Zobellia alginiliquefaciens: one gene and its partner. The protein of the gene in region 1 interacts with the protein of each later gene in a pairwise test. Links are inferred from orthologs where the notes say so. Each region holds a gene or a part of one and is shown in the gene's direction. Other genes may lie near its edges.

The links.
Region 2: the proteins of gyrA (region 1) and gyrB interact in binary tests that used the Escherichia coli proteins (3 or more experiments, as listed by UniProt). The link is inferred for Zobellia alginiliquefaciens from one-to-one orthologs.

Annotation. Positions count from the first base shown.
Region 1 is NZ_CP119758.1:3,492,714-3,500,746, forward strand. Bases 3,239-6,310 are described here. They hold gyrA (DNA gyrase subunit A), read left to right. Parts: upstream 3,239-3,540; coding sequence 3,541-6,081; downstream 6,082-6,310. Other genes in these bases: P0077_RS14705 (ATP-dependent Clp protease ATP-binding subunit), read right to left, coding at 3,239-3,284; P0077_RS14715 (tetratricopeptide repeat protein), read left to right, coding at 6,125-6,310. Outside these bases: P0077_RS14695 (NAD(P)H-hydrate dehydratase), read left to right, coding at 1-46; P0077_RS14700 (STAS/SEC14 domain-containing protein), read right to left, coding at 133-534; more of P0077_RS14705, read right to left, coding at 738-3,238; more of P0077_RS14715, read left to right, coding at 6,311-7,387; P0077_RS14720 (C40 family peptidase), read right to left, coding at 7,475-8,033. UniProt on the Escherichia coli protein: A type II topoisomerase that negatively supercoils closed circular double-stranded (ds) DNA in an ATP-dependent manner to maintain chromosomes in an underwound state.
Region 2 is NZ_CP119758.1:786,484-794,417, reverse strand. The notes cover bases 2,964-5,936. They hold gyrB (DNA topoisomerase (ATP-hydrolyzing) subunit B), read left to right. Parts: upstream 2,964-3,460; coding sequence 3,461-5,413; downstream 5,414-5,936. Other genes in these bases: P0077_RS03320 (F0F1 ATP synthase subunit delta), read left to right, coding at 5,500-5,936; asnB (asparagine synthase B), read left to right, coding at 2,964-3,101. Outside these bases: P0077_RS03340 (amidohydrolase), read left to right, coding at 1-573; P0077_RS03335 (DUF2911 domain-containing protein), read right to left, coding at 649-1,197; more of asnB, read left to right, coding at 1,437-2,963; more of P0077_RS03320, read left to right, coding at 5,937-6,264; P0077_RS03315 (hypothetical protein), read left to right, coding at 6,424-7,386; P0077_RS03310 (universal stress protein), read left to right, coding at 7,516-7,934. UniProt on the Escherichia coli protein: DNA gyrase negatively supercoils closed circular double-stranded DNA in an ATP-dependent manner to maintain chromosomes in an underwound state.

The DNA of each region.
Region 1 (8,033 bases):
GAATAGGCCGGAGGTGAATGAAAATGAAAGGCCATCTGAACAATAAGAATGAATGTATAACTAACAGGTATGAATTTAAAAGCCTCAAGATTTAAAATCTTGAGGCTTTGCTTTTTGGTACAGTATATAGTTTTATTTTGCTTTTACACGTCTCTTGATCCAAGCTACTGCATTATCAAATTCAATGAAGAATTTCATAGGTTTTTTGTAGAATAGTTTTTCAATTTTGAAGTTATGCATATCTATTTCCTTAACGGAAACAATGGCCAATGCTTTTAAATTGTCTAATTGTCTCAAGTAGGTGTATATGGTAGGGTCTACGGCATAGGAATTTTTTCTAAGGCTAATGTAGCCAAAGTTTTTATCCCTAAAATGAATCTCTGAAATCCCTATAATTTGGTAAACTCTTTCTAATGTAAGTGTTGCCCCTTCATCGAACAGTGAAACCATATAGTTTTCATAAACCTGTATTTTTCCCACATCTAATTGATACTCCCTGACTATGACAGTCTTTTTTGGTCGTCTCACTTTCATTTTAAATATATTATAATGTCCTGAGACGAATGTAGATGTATCGTAATCTATTGTGAAAAATAATAGATTAAAAGCGTAAATATCGTTTATAGTGCGGTTGTTGGAATGGTATTGTATTTTCTTTCTTACAGTCAGCATTTTAGCATAAGAAAAAAGGGAGTCAATTTAATTGACTCCCTTTGCAAACAATTCTTACGTTAAGTTTATGTATTGGAAGATTTTTCTGCTTTTTTAATATCGATAGTAAGCTCTTCTTTCTTTTGGTCCAGATCCATCATAATAGTGTCTCCTTCCTCAAGCTTGGAATTTACTATTTCTTCGGCAAGAGCGTCTTCAATATACTTCTGAATGGCTCTTTTTAAGGGCCTGGCGCCATATTGCTTGTCAAAACCTTTGTCCGCAATATAGTCTTTTGCCTTGTCCGTTAAACTTAAATCGTAACCTATATCTTTAATTCTAGCGAACAGTTTACGAAGCTCAATGTCAATAATTTTATGGATGTCTTCTCTTTCTAGAGCATTGAAGACAATAACATCATCAATTCTATTTAAAAACTCAGGAGCAAACGCTTTTTTAAGCGCACCTTCAATAACACTCTTCTGGTGGCTGTCTTCTTGGGATTTCATTGCCGAAGTTCCAAAACCGATACCTTGTCCAAAATCTTTCAATTTACGGGCGCCAATATTAGAGGTCATAATGATAATAGAGTTTCTAAAATCTATTTTTCGTCCTAAACTATCCGTAAGATAACCATCATCCAATACTTGTAACAACATGTTGAACACGTCTGGATGCGCTTTTTCAACCTCGTCCAATAGAATAACGGAATAAGGCTTACGTCTTACTTTTTCGGTTAACTGGCCTCCCTCTTCGTAACCAACATATCCTGGAGGTGCACCTACTAACCTAGAAATAGCGAATTTTTCCATGTATTCACTCATGTCAATACGAATCAACGCATCTTCTGAGTCAAAAAGCTCTTTTGCAAGTACTTTTGCCAATTGGGTTTTACCAACACCGGTCTGTCCTAAGAAAATAAACGAACCAATAGGTTTGTTAGGGTCTTTTAATCCAGCTCGGTTTCTTTGAATCGCTTTTGCAACCTTGGCAACAGCATCGTCCTGACCAATTACATTAGACTTTATTAGACTAGGTAATTCCGCTAACTTATTACTTTCGGTTTGTGCAATTCTATTGACCGGTATACCGCTCATCATAGAAACAACATCGGCAACATTATCTTCGCTAACGGTTTCTTTGTGCAGTTTACTGTCTTCTTCCCATTTCTCCTGTGCGTTGGCCAAGTCTTTTTCAAGACGTTTCTCGTCGTCTCGCAATTTAGCGGCTTCTTCGTATTTCTGTTTTTTGACTACACTGTTCTTTAGTTCACGAACATCTTCAAGCTGTTTTTCAAGCTCAAGAATCTGTTTGGGAACATCCATATTAACAATATGAACACGGGAACCGGCTTCATCAAGCGCATCAATAGCTTTGTCCGGTAAGAAACGGTCCGTCATATAACGGTTCGTTAATTTTACACATGCCACAATTGCCTCATCTGTATAGTTTACATTGTGGTGATCCTCATATTTTCCTTTTATGTTATGAAGAATCTCAATGGTTTCTTCAACCGTTGTAGGTTCTACAATAACTTTTTGAAAACGTCTTTCCAGGGCACCGTCCTTCTCAATATATTGGCGGTACTCATCTAGTGTAGTGGCACCAATACATTGAATTTCTCCTCTGGCCAAGGCGGGTTTGAACATATTTGAGGCATCCAAGCTACCCGTTGCGCCACCGGCACCCACAATGGTATGGATCTCATCAATAAAAAGAATAACATCATCATTCTTTTCAAGCTCGTTCATAACCGCTTTCATTCGCTCTTCAAACTGGCCACGGTATTTTGTGCCCGCTACCAGAGAAGCTAAATCTAAGGTTACAACCCTTTTATTATAAAGAATACGCGAAACCTTTTTGTTGATAATGCGCAATGCCAAACCTTCCGCAATAGCACTTTTACCCACACCGGGTTCACCTATTAATAAAGGATTGTTCTTCTTTCTTCTACTTAGGATCTGTGATACACGTTCAATTTCTTTTTCTCTACCAACAACGGGGTCTAGTTTGTTCTCTTCCGCCATAAGCGTTAGATCACGACCAAAGTTGTCCAATACAGGAGTTTTGGATTTTTTATTGCCTTTTTGTCCGGCCGTAGTACCAAAACTGCCTTCTTTGCCCTCGGTATCATCATTATCGCTAGGGAAAGATTCAGAAGTTGGTGAATCTACAATATCATCGTCGCTTGTAATCATAAATTTAAATTGTTCCTTAACACCATCATAATCTACTTTAAGTTTGTGAAGTAGTTTTGTGGTGGGGTCATTTTCGTTTCTCAAAATGCATAATAGTAAGTGTGCAGTATTGATAGAGGAACTCTGGAAAAGCTTGGCTTCTAAAAAAGTGGTTTTTAGGGCACGCTCTGCCTGCCTCGTCAAATGCAAGTTCTTTTTATCTTTTTGTAAAGTGTTCGGGTTAGGGTTGGAAGGGCTAAGAATTTCGACCTTTCGCCTAAGATGATCTAAATCGACCTCCATAGCGTCAAGAATACTAATTGCTTTGCCGTTACCATCTCGTAAAAGCCCCAACATTAGATGCTCGGTACCAATGAAATCATGGCCTAACCGTAGCGCCTCTTCCTTACTATAAGCAATTACGTCTTTTACTCTCGGTGAAAAATTATCATCCATAAATTTATCCTTTCATCTATAAAATTAGTAAAACTATACCAATCTAACGCAAATAGTGTACCTAATATTAGATAAAATTGGCCTAAATACTGAAAAAGGAATGAGGTTAAAACCTAAGAGGTAAAAGTAGAAGGAAGTTTTGGTCTTGAAAAAGTGTTGATAAATTGTTTAATAAAGAAGTGTGTATGTGCTTTAAAGGCTATCATTTTGTGTATATTGGCATGTTTTTTAACTAAAATAATTCTAGGATTTAAAAATGGCAGAAGGAGAAAAATTGATTCCGATTAACATCGAAGAGGAAATGAAATCTGCTTACATCGACTATTCGATGTCGGTCATTGTGTCACGTGCTTTACCTGACGTTAGGGATGGATTAAAGCCGGTACATAGAAGGGTGTTGTATGGAATGTATGAGTTAGGGGTTCGATCTACTAGCTCACATAAGAAATCTGCGCGTATCGTGGGTGAGGTTCTGGGTAAGTACCATCCTCACGGAGATACCTCTGTTTATGACTCTATGGTGCGTATGGCGCAAGAGTGGAGTTTACGGTACATGCTCGTAGATGGGCAAGGTAACTTTGGGTCTGTAGATGGTGATAGCCCTGCGGCTATGCGTTATACTGAGGCCAGAATGAGAAAAATTGCCGATGACATGTTGGCGGATATAGATAAGGATACGGTAGATCATCAATTAAACTTTGATGATTCTTTACAAGAACCTATAGTGCTTCCTACACGTGTTCCTAACTTATTGGTGAACGGAGCTTCAGGTATTGCGGTTGGTATGGCCACTAATATGCCGCCACATAACTTAACGGAAGTTATAAATGGTACTGTAGCCTATATTGAGAACAATGATATTGAGGTCGATGAAATTATGACCCATATTAAGGCACCGGATTTTCCAACAGGTGGTACTATTTACGGTTACGATGGTGTAAAAGAAGCATTTCATACCGGTAGAGGTAGGGTTAAGATAAGGGCAAAGGCCGTTGTTGAGGAAGTGCAAGGTAGGGAATGCATAATAGTTACAGAGATACCATATCAGGTCAACAAGGCGGATATGATCAAGAAAACTGCCGATCTTGTCAATGAAAAGAAAATTGAAGGTATTTCTAGTATTCGAGATGAATCCGATAGAAATGGAATGCGTATCGTTTATATTTTAAAACGAGATGCTATACCAAACATCGTTCTTAATACCTTATATAAGTATACGGCATTACAAAACTCTTTTAGTGTTAACAACATTGCGCTGGTAAACGGTCGTCCTCAGTTGCTGAACATTAAGGAGATGATTCATTATTTTGTGGAACACCGTCACGAAGTAGTGGTAAGACGTACTGAGTTTGAGCTTAAAAAAGCAGAGGCTCGTGCCCATATTTTAGAAGGTTTGATTATTGCTTCGGATAATATTGACGAAGTAATTGCCATTATTAGGGCATCGTCTAACGCAGATGAAGCTAGGACAAACCTGATGGAGCGCTTTAAGCTGACTGAAATTCAGGCGAAGGCTATAGTTGAAATGAGATTACGTCAGTTGACCGGTCTGGAGCAAGATAAGCTTCGTGCCGAATACGATGAAATTATTTTAACTATTGCGGACCTCAAAGATATCTTGGCTAGAAAAGAGCGAAGAATGGAAATCATTACCGAAGAGCTTTTAGAGATAAAAGATAAATACGGTGATGAGCGTCGTTCTGAAATAAATATGGCCGGTGGGGATTTGAGTATCGAGGATATGATTCCAGATGAGCAGGTGGTGATTACAATTTCTCATGCCGGATACATCAAAAGAACTCCAGTTTCCGAATATAAAACTCAAAACAGAGGAGGTGTAGGTCAAAAAGCATCATCCACTAGAAATGAGGATTTCTTAGAATACCTTTTCGTAGGAACCAACCACCAGTACATGCTTTTCTTTACTCAAAAAGGAAAATGTTTCTGGATGAGGGTCTATGAAATTCCTGAAGGCAGCAGAACTTCAAAAGGTAGGGCTATTCAGAATCTTATTAATATTGAGCAAGATGATAATGTTAAGGCGTTTATTTGTACTCAAGATCTTAAGGATGAGGAGTATGTAAATAGTCATTATGTTATTATGGCCACCAAAAAAGGTGTAGTTAAGAAAACAAGCTTAGAGCAATACTCGCGACCAAGACAAAATGGAATTAATGCCATAGGTATTCGTGAGGGCGATGAGTTGTTGGAAGCAAAATTAACTACAGGTACAAGCCAAATTTTCTTAGGTTTGAAATCTGGTAAAGCTATACGTTTTGAAGAAAGTAAAACGCGCCCAATGGGAAGAAATGCCTCTGGTGTTCGTGGTATTACTTTGGCAGATGATAATGATGAGGTAATTGGTATGGTATCCGTTCATGATATGGAGGATAACCTGCTTGTTGTTTCTGAAAACGGATATGGTAAACGGTCCGATATTGAGGATTACCGTATAACCAATAGGGGTGGTAAAGGAGTTAAAACTATTTCCATTACAGAAAAGACAGGAGGACTTGTTGCTCTTAAGAATGTTTCCGATTCTGATGATTTAATGATTATAAACAAATCTGGTATCGCCATCCGTATGAGTGTGGAGGATTTAAGGGTTATGGGAAGAGCAACTCAAGGGGTTCGTTTGATAAACCTAAAAGGAAACGATTCAATTGCCGCTGTAGCAAAGGTTATGAAAGATGAGGATGAATTAACTGAAGCTGATGTGTTGGATATTGACGTAAAGCCTGAGGAAGATGGCACGGCTCTTGATAATGATACGCCAGAAGCACCCGAAGAAGAATAAATTTTAACTATAATTATAACGCTAATATTTAATTAAATTGAAAATGAAACGTAGATTTTTAATAGTTGCGAGCCTTTGTTTTTGCATGGCAGGATTCGCACAGAAGAACGAGATAAAAGCAGCCGAAAAGGCATTGAAAGCCGGAGATGCGGCATCTGCTAGCAGCTCTTTAGAGGCGGTTTCGGGTTCTATCTCAGGAGCCGATGCTAAGTTACAGTCGCAATACTACTTTGTTAGTGGTAAAGCTTATGCCGATTTAGCTAAAAAAGGTGATGCAAGCGCTTTTAAAAAAGCAGCAGATGCTTTTCAAAAAGTTATTGAAGTAGAGGATGCTAGTGGTAAGTCTAAATATAGTGACGAAACCAAACAACATATGGCCGCTTTAAGTGCCGATTTGGTGAACTCTGCTGTAGAGGATAACGGCAATAAGAAATTTAAAGAAGCTGCCGAAAAGTTGTATACCAGTTATAAAATTAGCCCAAAGGATACTTCTTATCTTTACTATGCCGCAAGTAGCGCCGTAAACGGTGGTCACTATGAGGAAGCATTGGCGTATTATAACGAGCTGCAAGAAATTGGTTATGATGGTAGTGGTGTTGTTTATAAAGCTACTAACGTTGAGACTGGTCAGGAAGAAGAAATGGACAAAACTCAAAGAGATTTGATGGTAAAGTCTGGAACTTACAAAGATCCTAAAGACGAGAAATCTCCTTCTAAGAAAGCGGAAATTGTTAAGAATACTGCTTTGATCTATACGCAATTAGGTCAGGATGATAAAGCTTTAGAAGCGTATAAAGCGGCAAGAGCTAACGATCCAAACGATGTTAACCTTATCTTGAATGAAGCCAATTTGTATTACAAAATGGGTGATAAGGAGCAATTTAAAGCTTTAATGGCTGAGGCAGCATCTGTAGCTCCGGACAATCCGGATTTGCATTATAACATTGGTGTGATCAATATGGAGCAAGGTAACTTAGAGGAAGCTAGAGCGTCTTATAAGAAAGCTTTGGAAATCAATCCTGGGTATACTAATGCGCAGTTAAACCTTTCTACTACTTATGTAAACGAAGGTAACGGTCTTATTGATGAGATGAACTCTTTGGGTAATTCTAAGAAAGACATCGCTCGTTACGATGAGTTGAAAGAGAAAAAAGATGATCTTTTTAATCAAGGAGCTACAGTATTGGAAGATGCTTTAAAAATGAACCCTGATAACCAGGGTATCTTAACTCAATTAAAGAATATCTATGGCGCAATGGGCGACAATGAGAACTTTATGAGAATTAAAAAGATGTTAGGCGAGTAATTTACAGCCAAAACAAGTAATAAAAAATCCCCTTGGAAATTTCCAAGGGGATTTTTTTATGGTGTAAGTTGTTATCAATTATAGATGTTAGGCAATCTGTTTAATGACTCTTAGTTTGTGGGTGTAACTCCCTGTTTCGTTATTAAAGATTCCGGTATGGTCAATGCGGTCAATACGTACTTTTCCATCTACATGAATGATGTAGTTGTTCTCCATGATAATGCCAACATGGTATATTTCCCCTTCATTATTATCAAAAAAAGCAAGATCTCCCGCTTCGGTTTCTTCAATGAAGCTTAATGCATACCCTTGGGTAGATTGTTCTGCTGCTTTTCTAAGCAATCGGTATCCGTTTATCTTGTAGACCATTTGGGTAAAGCCAGCGGCATCAATTCCAAAAGGCGTTTTGCCTCCCCATAAATAAGGGGCGTTAAGATATAATAAAGCGGTCTGTATAAGCTGTGACTTGTCTTTTTTGTGGCCGTTACACTTACCGTCAAATGAGTGAGAAAGTACCGCACAGTTGCTGGTAGAGGAGCCTAGGATTACAGGTAAGAGTACTGAATTTTCTGTTTCAACAAAAGAAATAAGATCAGATGTGTAGCCTACTTTATCCGAAGACTCAATATTTTTATAAGCTTCCTCC
Region 2 (7,934 bases), 2.7 Mb from region 1 along the record:
ATAGGAGACTCTGCAAATGCCGTAGTGCTGCGAACCTATCAGGAAGTATTAAAGGATAAGCCAGGCCGTCGTTGGAGGGTGGAGCATGCTCAGATTATCGATACCTTGGATTTTGATTATTTTGGTAATGGAGTGATACCTTCCGTACAACCTACTCACGCTACAAGCGATATGTATTGGGCCGAAGACCGTCTTGGTGAACACCGTATGAAAGGTGCGTATGCTTATAAAAAGCTTTTGGATAAAGCCGGTACACTTGCTTTAGGTACTGATTTTCCGGTGGAGCAGGTGAGTCCGTTTTTGACATTTTACGCGGCCATTACTAGAAAAGATGTTGAAGGGTATCCTGAAGGTGGTTTTCAAAAGCAAGATGCACTATCCAGGGAAGAAGCATTACGCGGTATGACCATTTGGGCTGCCTATTCTAACTTTGAGGAAGAGGAAAAGGGAAGTATAGAACGAGGGAAGTTTGCGGATTTTGTTATTTATGATAAGGATATGATGACGGTTCCTGTTGAAGAGATTCCCAGTATTATGGCGGAACAAACCTTTATAAATGGAAAAACAAGATAGCCCAAGAAATTACTGCATAAAAAAACCGAAGCTGTAAAGCTTCGGTTTTTTTTATACTATAGGTTTCAGGATATGTTACATTTTTGAAGCTGTAATAGGTACGGCAACTCTTGTTTTGTCCCATCCCATTACCATTTCAAAACCAGCTCCTGCTTCTTTGAAAGCAATAGAAAATTCTTCTAGAGAAGTAGAATCTTCTGCGCTTGGTACAGTAACACGGGCAACATCTGCGGTTTCATCATAAGAATAAGCGCCCCATTGGTTCAGGTTTTTATTAAGAACAACGGTCCACTCGCCACTACTTGGTATAGTGAAAATAGAGTAAGTTCCGGCTTTAATTTGTTTTCCTCCAAAATCCACATCAGAGTAAAAAGTAATCTCGGCTGCTTCGTTAGCACCAGTACGCCATACTTTTCCAGCAGGGGCAAGTTCAGAAAGCGAACGTCCTTTCAACTGTGGACGGCTATAAATAATACGGGCAGTTTTTGAGGATACCTTGTAATCGTTTGGATAAGCGGCCATATCCATAGGACTTTTATCCAATCCACTAAATTTTTGAGCTAATGCGTCGGTTGAGATGGTCATGGCAAATGCCATCAAAACAATAAAAAGTACTTTTTTCATAATCGTGTTTGTTTTGGGCTAAAACTAGTTAGTATTGAAATTTAAATCTACTAAAAAGTCGTTAATTTTTACGCTACTTACAGAACGTTTGATTTTTTATCCAAAAAATATAAAATAGTGATGTATTGATGTTGAATTGTGAATTAATATTATAAAATGAAATCAATATAGGTGTATATGTTTTATAATTGAAAGTTTAGTCGCATTTTTGACTTCAAATTAGAAATAAACAAAGAGTTATGTGTGGAATTGTATGTGCATTTGATTTAAAGGAAAGTTCAGATGTTTTAAGACCCCAGTTATTGGAGATGTCTAAGAAAATACGTCACCGTGGTCCGGATTGGAGTGGGATTTATGCAGATGAAAAAGCCATTTTAGCGCATGAGCGTTTGGCTATTGTTGATCCAGCTTCCGGTACACAGCCGTTATATAGTGAAGATAAGAAATTGGTTTTGGCCGCTAACGGCGAAATCTATAACCATAGAGAATTGCGTAAGCAATTTGAAGGAAAATATAATTTTCAGACGGAATCTGATTGTGAAGTTATTTTAGCCCTTTACAAAGAAAAAGGAGCAGATTTCTTAGATGAGATGAACGGTATTTTTGGTTTCGCTATTTATGATACCGAGAACGATTCTTATTTTGTGGCACGTGATCATATGGGTATCATTCCATTATATATTGGGTGGGATCAAAACGGAACATTCTATGTGGCTTCAGAATTGAAAGCTTTGGAAGGAACCTGTACTAAAATTCAACTGTTTCCTCCAGGACACTATTTAAGCAGTGAAGACGGGGAGTTCAAAAAATGGTATTCCAGAGATTGGATGGAGTATGATGCCGTTAAGGAAAACGAAACGAGCATTCAAGAAATTAAAGAAGCCTTAGAAGCAGCTGTACACCGTCAGTTAATGTCAGATGTGCCTTATGGGGTATTGCTTTCGGGAGGTTTGGATTCTTCGGTTACATCCGCGATAGCAAAGAAATATGCTCAAAAACGTATAGAATCAGGTGATACTACAGATGCATGGTGGCCTCAGTTGCACTCTTTCTCAGTGGGTCTTGAAGGTTCTCCGGATTTGGCTGCCGCTCAGAAAGTAGCCGATCACATCGGTACGGTTCACCATGAAATCAAATTTACGATTCAAGAAGGTCTAGATGCCATTAAAGACGTGGTTTATAACTTGGAGACCTATGATATAACTACCATTAGAGCCTCCACTCCTATGTATCTTATGGCGCGGGTGATTAAATCTATGGGGATAAAAATGGTCCTTTCAGGAGAAGGAGCGGATGAGCTTTTTGGCGGCTACCTTTACTTTCACAAAGCTCCAAATGCTCAAGAGTTTCATGAAGAGACTGTACGTAAGTTAAGTAAACTACATATGTACGATTGCTTACGAGCAAACAAATCATTGGCATCTTGGGGAATTGAAGGTCGTGTACCGTTCTTGGATAAAGAATTTATGGATGTAGCTATGCGCATCAACCCACAGGATAAAATGATCAATGGGGAGCGCATGGAGAAATGGGTAGTTCGTAAAGCTTTTGAAGATATGTTACCGGAAAGTGTGGCATGGAGACAGAAAGAACAGTTTTCTGACGGTGTAGGGTATAGCTGGATCGATACTTTAAAAGAAGTTGTAAACACAGAGGTCTCTGATGAACAATTGGCAAATGCCAAGTTTAGGTTCCCATTACAAACACCAACATCAAAAGAAGAATTTTACTATCGTTCTATATTTGAATCTCATTTCCCATCGGATGCAGCGGCGTTATGTGTGCCTCAAGAAGCTTCGGTTGCTTGTAGTACGCAAATAGCGTTGGAATGGGATGAAGCCTTCAAAAACATGAACGATCCATCTGGTAGAGCTGTGGCAAACGTTCACGATGATGCCTACTAGAGCGGGTATGGATCTTTACTTGTAATTAGCTTAGAATAGACCTGTTGTTTGCAAAGCATTCGGCAGGTCTTTTTGTATGTGCCCTAAAGCGGAAAAGACAACAGGTATTATTTTATAATTTGAGGAATGACGTAAATTTGGAGTGCTTATGCTGATAAAATATTCAAATTTTAGGATTTGAATTTGAGTAACTTAAGGTTTAAATATCAGTAATTGAAGAAGGTATTCTGTATATGTAATTTTCCACAATTTTTGTTGATAACTTAGAGGTATCACAATTCTCAAAACCCCATATTTTATGGGGTTTTGCCTATATTTGTGAGATTGCCAAAAATTAAGTCTAACAACTAGTTAATTTTATGAGCGAAGAAGCAAATAAAGAAGAAAACAAAAAACAATATTCGGCGGACAGTATCCAGGCCCTTGAGGGGATGGAACATGTGCGTATGCGTCCATCAATGTATATTGGTGATGTGGGCGTTAGAGGTCTGCACCACTTGGTGTATGAGGTAGTAGATAACTCCATAGATGAAGCTATGGGCGGTCACTGTGACTCTATTAGTGTAGTCATAAACGAAGATAACTCCATTACCACTCGTGATAATGGTAGGGGTATTCCGGTAGATCTTCATAAAAAGGAAGGTATTTCTGCCCTAGAGGTGGTTATGACCAAAATTGGAGCTGGTGGTAAGTTCGATAAAGATTCTTATAAAGTTTCTGGTGGACTTCACGGTGTTGGTGTTTCTGTTGTGAATGCACTTTCTGACAACTTGAAGGCAACCGTTTATAGAGACGGGAAAATTTGGGAGCAAGAGTATGAGCGTGGAAAAGCAATGTATCCTGTTAAGAGTATCGGTGAAACTGAGGAAAGAGGTACAATGGTTACTTTTCATCCGGATGACCAAATTTTTCAGCAAAGCATAGAATATAGTTACGAAACTTTGGCGAATAGAATGCGTGAGCTTTCGTTCTTAAACAAAGGGGTAACTATTAGTATTACGGATAGAAGACAGAAAGATGATAAAGGAGAGTTTCTTTCCGAAACATTTTTCTCAAATGAAGGCCTTAAAGAGTTTGTTAAGTTTTTAGATGGTAACCGTGAGCCTTTAATCCAGAGCGTAATTTCTATGGAAGGTGAGAAAAACGATATTCCTGTTGAGGTTGCCATGATTTATAACACGAGCTATACGGAAAATCTGCACTCCTACGTAAATAATATTAATACCCATGAAGGGGGGACACACCTTTCGGGTTTTAGACGTGGTCTTACAACTACACTTAAAAAATATGCCGATGCTTCGGGAATGCTCGAGAAATTAAAGTTCGAGGTTCAGGGAGATGATTTTAGAGAAGGCCTTACCGCAATTGTTTCGGTTAAAGTTGCCGAGCCACAATTTGAGGGTCAGACTAAGACTAAACTAGGTAACCGTGAGGTTTCTTCGGCGGTTTCACAAGCGGTGTCAGAGATGTTGTCCGATTATTTAGAGGAACATCCAGATGATGCTAAGATAATAGTTCAAAAAGTAATACTTGCGGCACAAGCACGTCATGCGGCTACAAAGGCACGTGAAATGGTACAGCGTAAGACGGTCATGAGTATTGGTGGTCTTCCTGGTAAATTGTCGGATTGTTCCGAACAAGATCCAGCGCAATGTGAGGTATTCCTTGTTGAGGGTGATTCTGCGGGCGGTACGGCAAAAATGGGACGTGACCGTAAGTTTCAGGCTATTTTGCCTTTAAGAGGTAAGATTCTAAACGTTGAAAAAGCCATGCAGCACAAGGTATTTGAAAACGAGGAGATTAAAAATATCTACACCGCACTAGGGGTTACTATTGGAACAGAGGAAGATAGTAAAGCCTTGAATCTTGAGAAGCTCCGCTACCATAAAGTGGTCATCATGTGTGATGCCGATGTTGATGGTAGTCACATTGAAACTCTTATTTTGACCTTTTTCTTTAGATATATGCGCGAGCTTATAGAAAGTGGTCATGTTTATATAGCCACCCCACCTTTGTACTTGGTTAAAAAAGGGCAGAAAAAGAGATACGCTTGGAGTGATAAAGAACGAGATGAAATAGCGGATAGCTATAGTGGGGGTGTGAGTATTCAACGATACAAAGGTCTTGGTGAGATGAACGCTGAGCAATTGTGGGATACGACTATGAACCCTGAGTTTAGAACACTACGTCAAATACAAATAGACAATGCTACCGAAACTGATCGGGTGTTCTCTATGTTAATGGGCGATGAAGTTCCTCCAAGAAGAGAGTTTATAGAGAAGAATGCCGTTTATGCTAACATTGATGCATAAGAAATAGGGTTTTCACAACAAATATTCGTCCGCCACTTGGCGGACGATCTATTTTAGGGGCAGTACAATAACCCTAAACCCCTATTATGAAAGTACAATTAGTATCCATGGTATTATTTATGTCCAGCATTGTTTGTTTTGGACAAGAAAGTTTAAAAGAGCGCGAACAACAAGCTGCTTTTGATCCAGCATATTCGTCTTACTCCAGGAAAAAACCAGCTTATGTTACCCTTAAGGATGGCACTAAATTAGAAGCGGACATCAAAGATGTAGATCGTAAAAAGGGCCAGATTAATGAAATAAAGTTCATTAAGCCCGATGGTAAAAAAGTTCGTGTTAAGGCCGAGGAAATTGTTGATCTGTATATGGCTCCTTCTGGACTTGAAAAATTAAACAATCAAACCAACTTCATGAACGATGCTACTAAATGGGGTAAAACCGATGCCTCTAAGTACATGAACAAAGGGTATACCATGTATACAAATCAGATGGTTTCTTTAAAAAACAAAAAGAAAGAAGCTGAGTATTTAATGCAGGTCGTTAATCCTAAATATAGTCAGTTTATAGAAGTGTATTCAGATCCATGGGCTAAGCAAACAGCTAGCTTTGGGGTTGGAGGAATGAAATTAGCAGGAGGTATTGCTAAGTCATACTACATTAAGAAAGGTGATGAAAAGGTGTTATGGTTGACTAAAAAGGATTTTGATGAGCATTTTGAATCTTTGTTTATGGATAACGATAAGTTTAAGGCCAAGTATGAAGGCGAAAAATTTAAGTGGAGTCTATTGGGAGTTTATATATTAGATTATACGGAATTTCTTTTAGAAGATACGGCATCGAACTCTAAGTAGTAATAACAGTAATAATGGTATGAGGGCCGCAGTCATTTATGATTGCGGTCCTTTCTTTTGTTAAGTTGTCAAAAATTTAAATATTTATTAATCTACAATTCATATCATCCTTGTTTCTTTTGTTCTTTATTTACACCCTAATTTTAAAATTAACCTGTATTGGATTTTTCGGTCATAGTAATGTACTTGGGCTTTATATTGGCCGCGTATTCGGTTATTGGTAATGATACCATACAAACATTGGGTACTTTTTTAAGTTCAAATGAAAGAAAGAAATGGTGGGTTTTGTGGTTATTTGCAGGTGGGATACTGGCTGCGACGCTAATTTTTGGATATATCACTCATAACGGAGATGTTTCTTATGGTAGATTGGTAAAATATCCTATGCCAGAACCATTTGCTTGGTACTACTTGCTGCCTCCTATTATTCTAATGTTGTTGACCCGTACGGGAATTCCTGTCAGTACGTCTTTTTTGATTCTCACGTTTTTTAATGAAAAGAATCTTTCGGATATGGTCGTTAAATCGCTTTCTGGATATGCAGTGGCATTTACAGCGGCTATTCTGCTTTATTTGGGCATTTCAAAATTGGTGGAGAAAAAGTTTATTGAAAACCCTATTACAAGCCAGCAGGAACGTCTTTGGACAATCTTGCAGTGGTGTTCTACCGGTTTTCTTTGGTCCCAATGGCTGATTCAGGATTTTGCTAATATCTATGTCTATTTACCGCGGCAACTAGATATCTATTCCCTGATATTTTCATTAGTGGTCATTTTGGGGTTGCTTGCTTATATTATAGCTTCAAAGGGTGGTGCTATTCAAAGTATAATCAAATCTAAAACCAATACTGTAGATATTCGTTCTGCTACAATTATTGATTTTGTTTATGGAGTAGTCCTGTTTTACTTTAAAGAACTTAATAATGTGCCTATGAGCACAACCTGGGTTTTTATAGGGGTTTTGGCCGGACGTGAAATAGCATTGAATTATATGCTAAGAAAGAACGAACCCAGGGCTAAGATGTTCAAATCTTTGGGTATGGACCTTGTAAAAGTTGTGGTGGGGCTGGTAGTGAGTATTGCATTGGTATTTGCCGTAAAATTTTTAGCAACCTCTGTGTAGCTGCCATTTACTTTGTATTGAATAAAAGAAGTTTTATCTTAAGTATGGATAAAACGATTAATTTTTAAATTGAAAAGGCGCATTGCCTAGCACCTTAACCTACGTATAATATTTTCAAACTATAAAACTATGGGGCGGATACTTTTTCCTACTGATTTTTCTGAAGTTTCTCTTAACGCTTTTCTTTACGCTGTTGATTATGCAAAAATGACGGACAAGAAAATTATTGTTTTTCATGCCTATAATTTAGGTAGTGTATCATCAGAAGAAGAACAAGAAATTTATGAGGAGCTTGATATCCAAAATTTCAGAAATAAAAAGGAGATATTTCCTCCTTTTGAAGGGATACTTAATGACAGGCAAATAGATAGTCTGTCCGTAAAATATATTGTACGGGAAGGAGATTTTATAGACACTTTTACGGAGTATATCAACAAACGCGAAGATAAGATAGATGTGGTGGTCATGGGTACCCAAATTACTAAAACGGGACTCTTTCAGTTGTTTACGGAAACAAATACTTTAAAAATATTAGATGAGATCAGTAA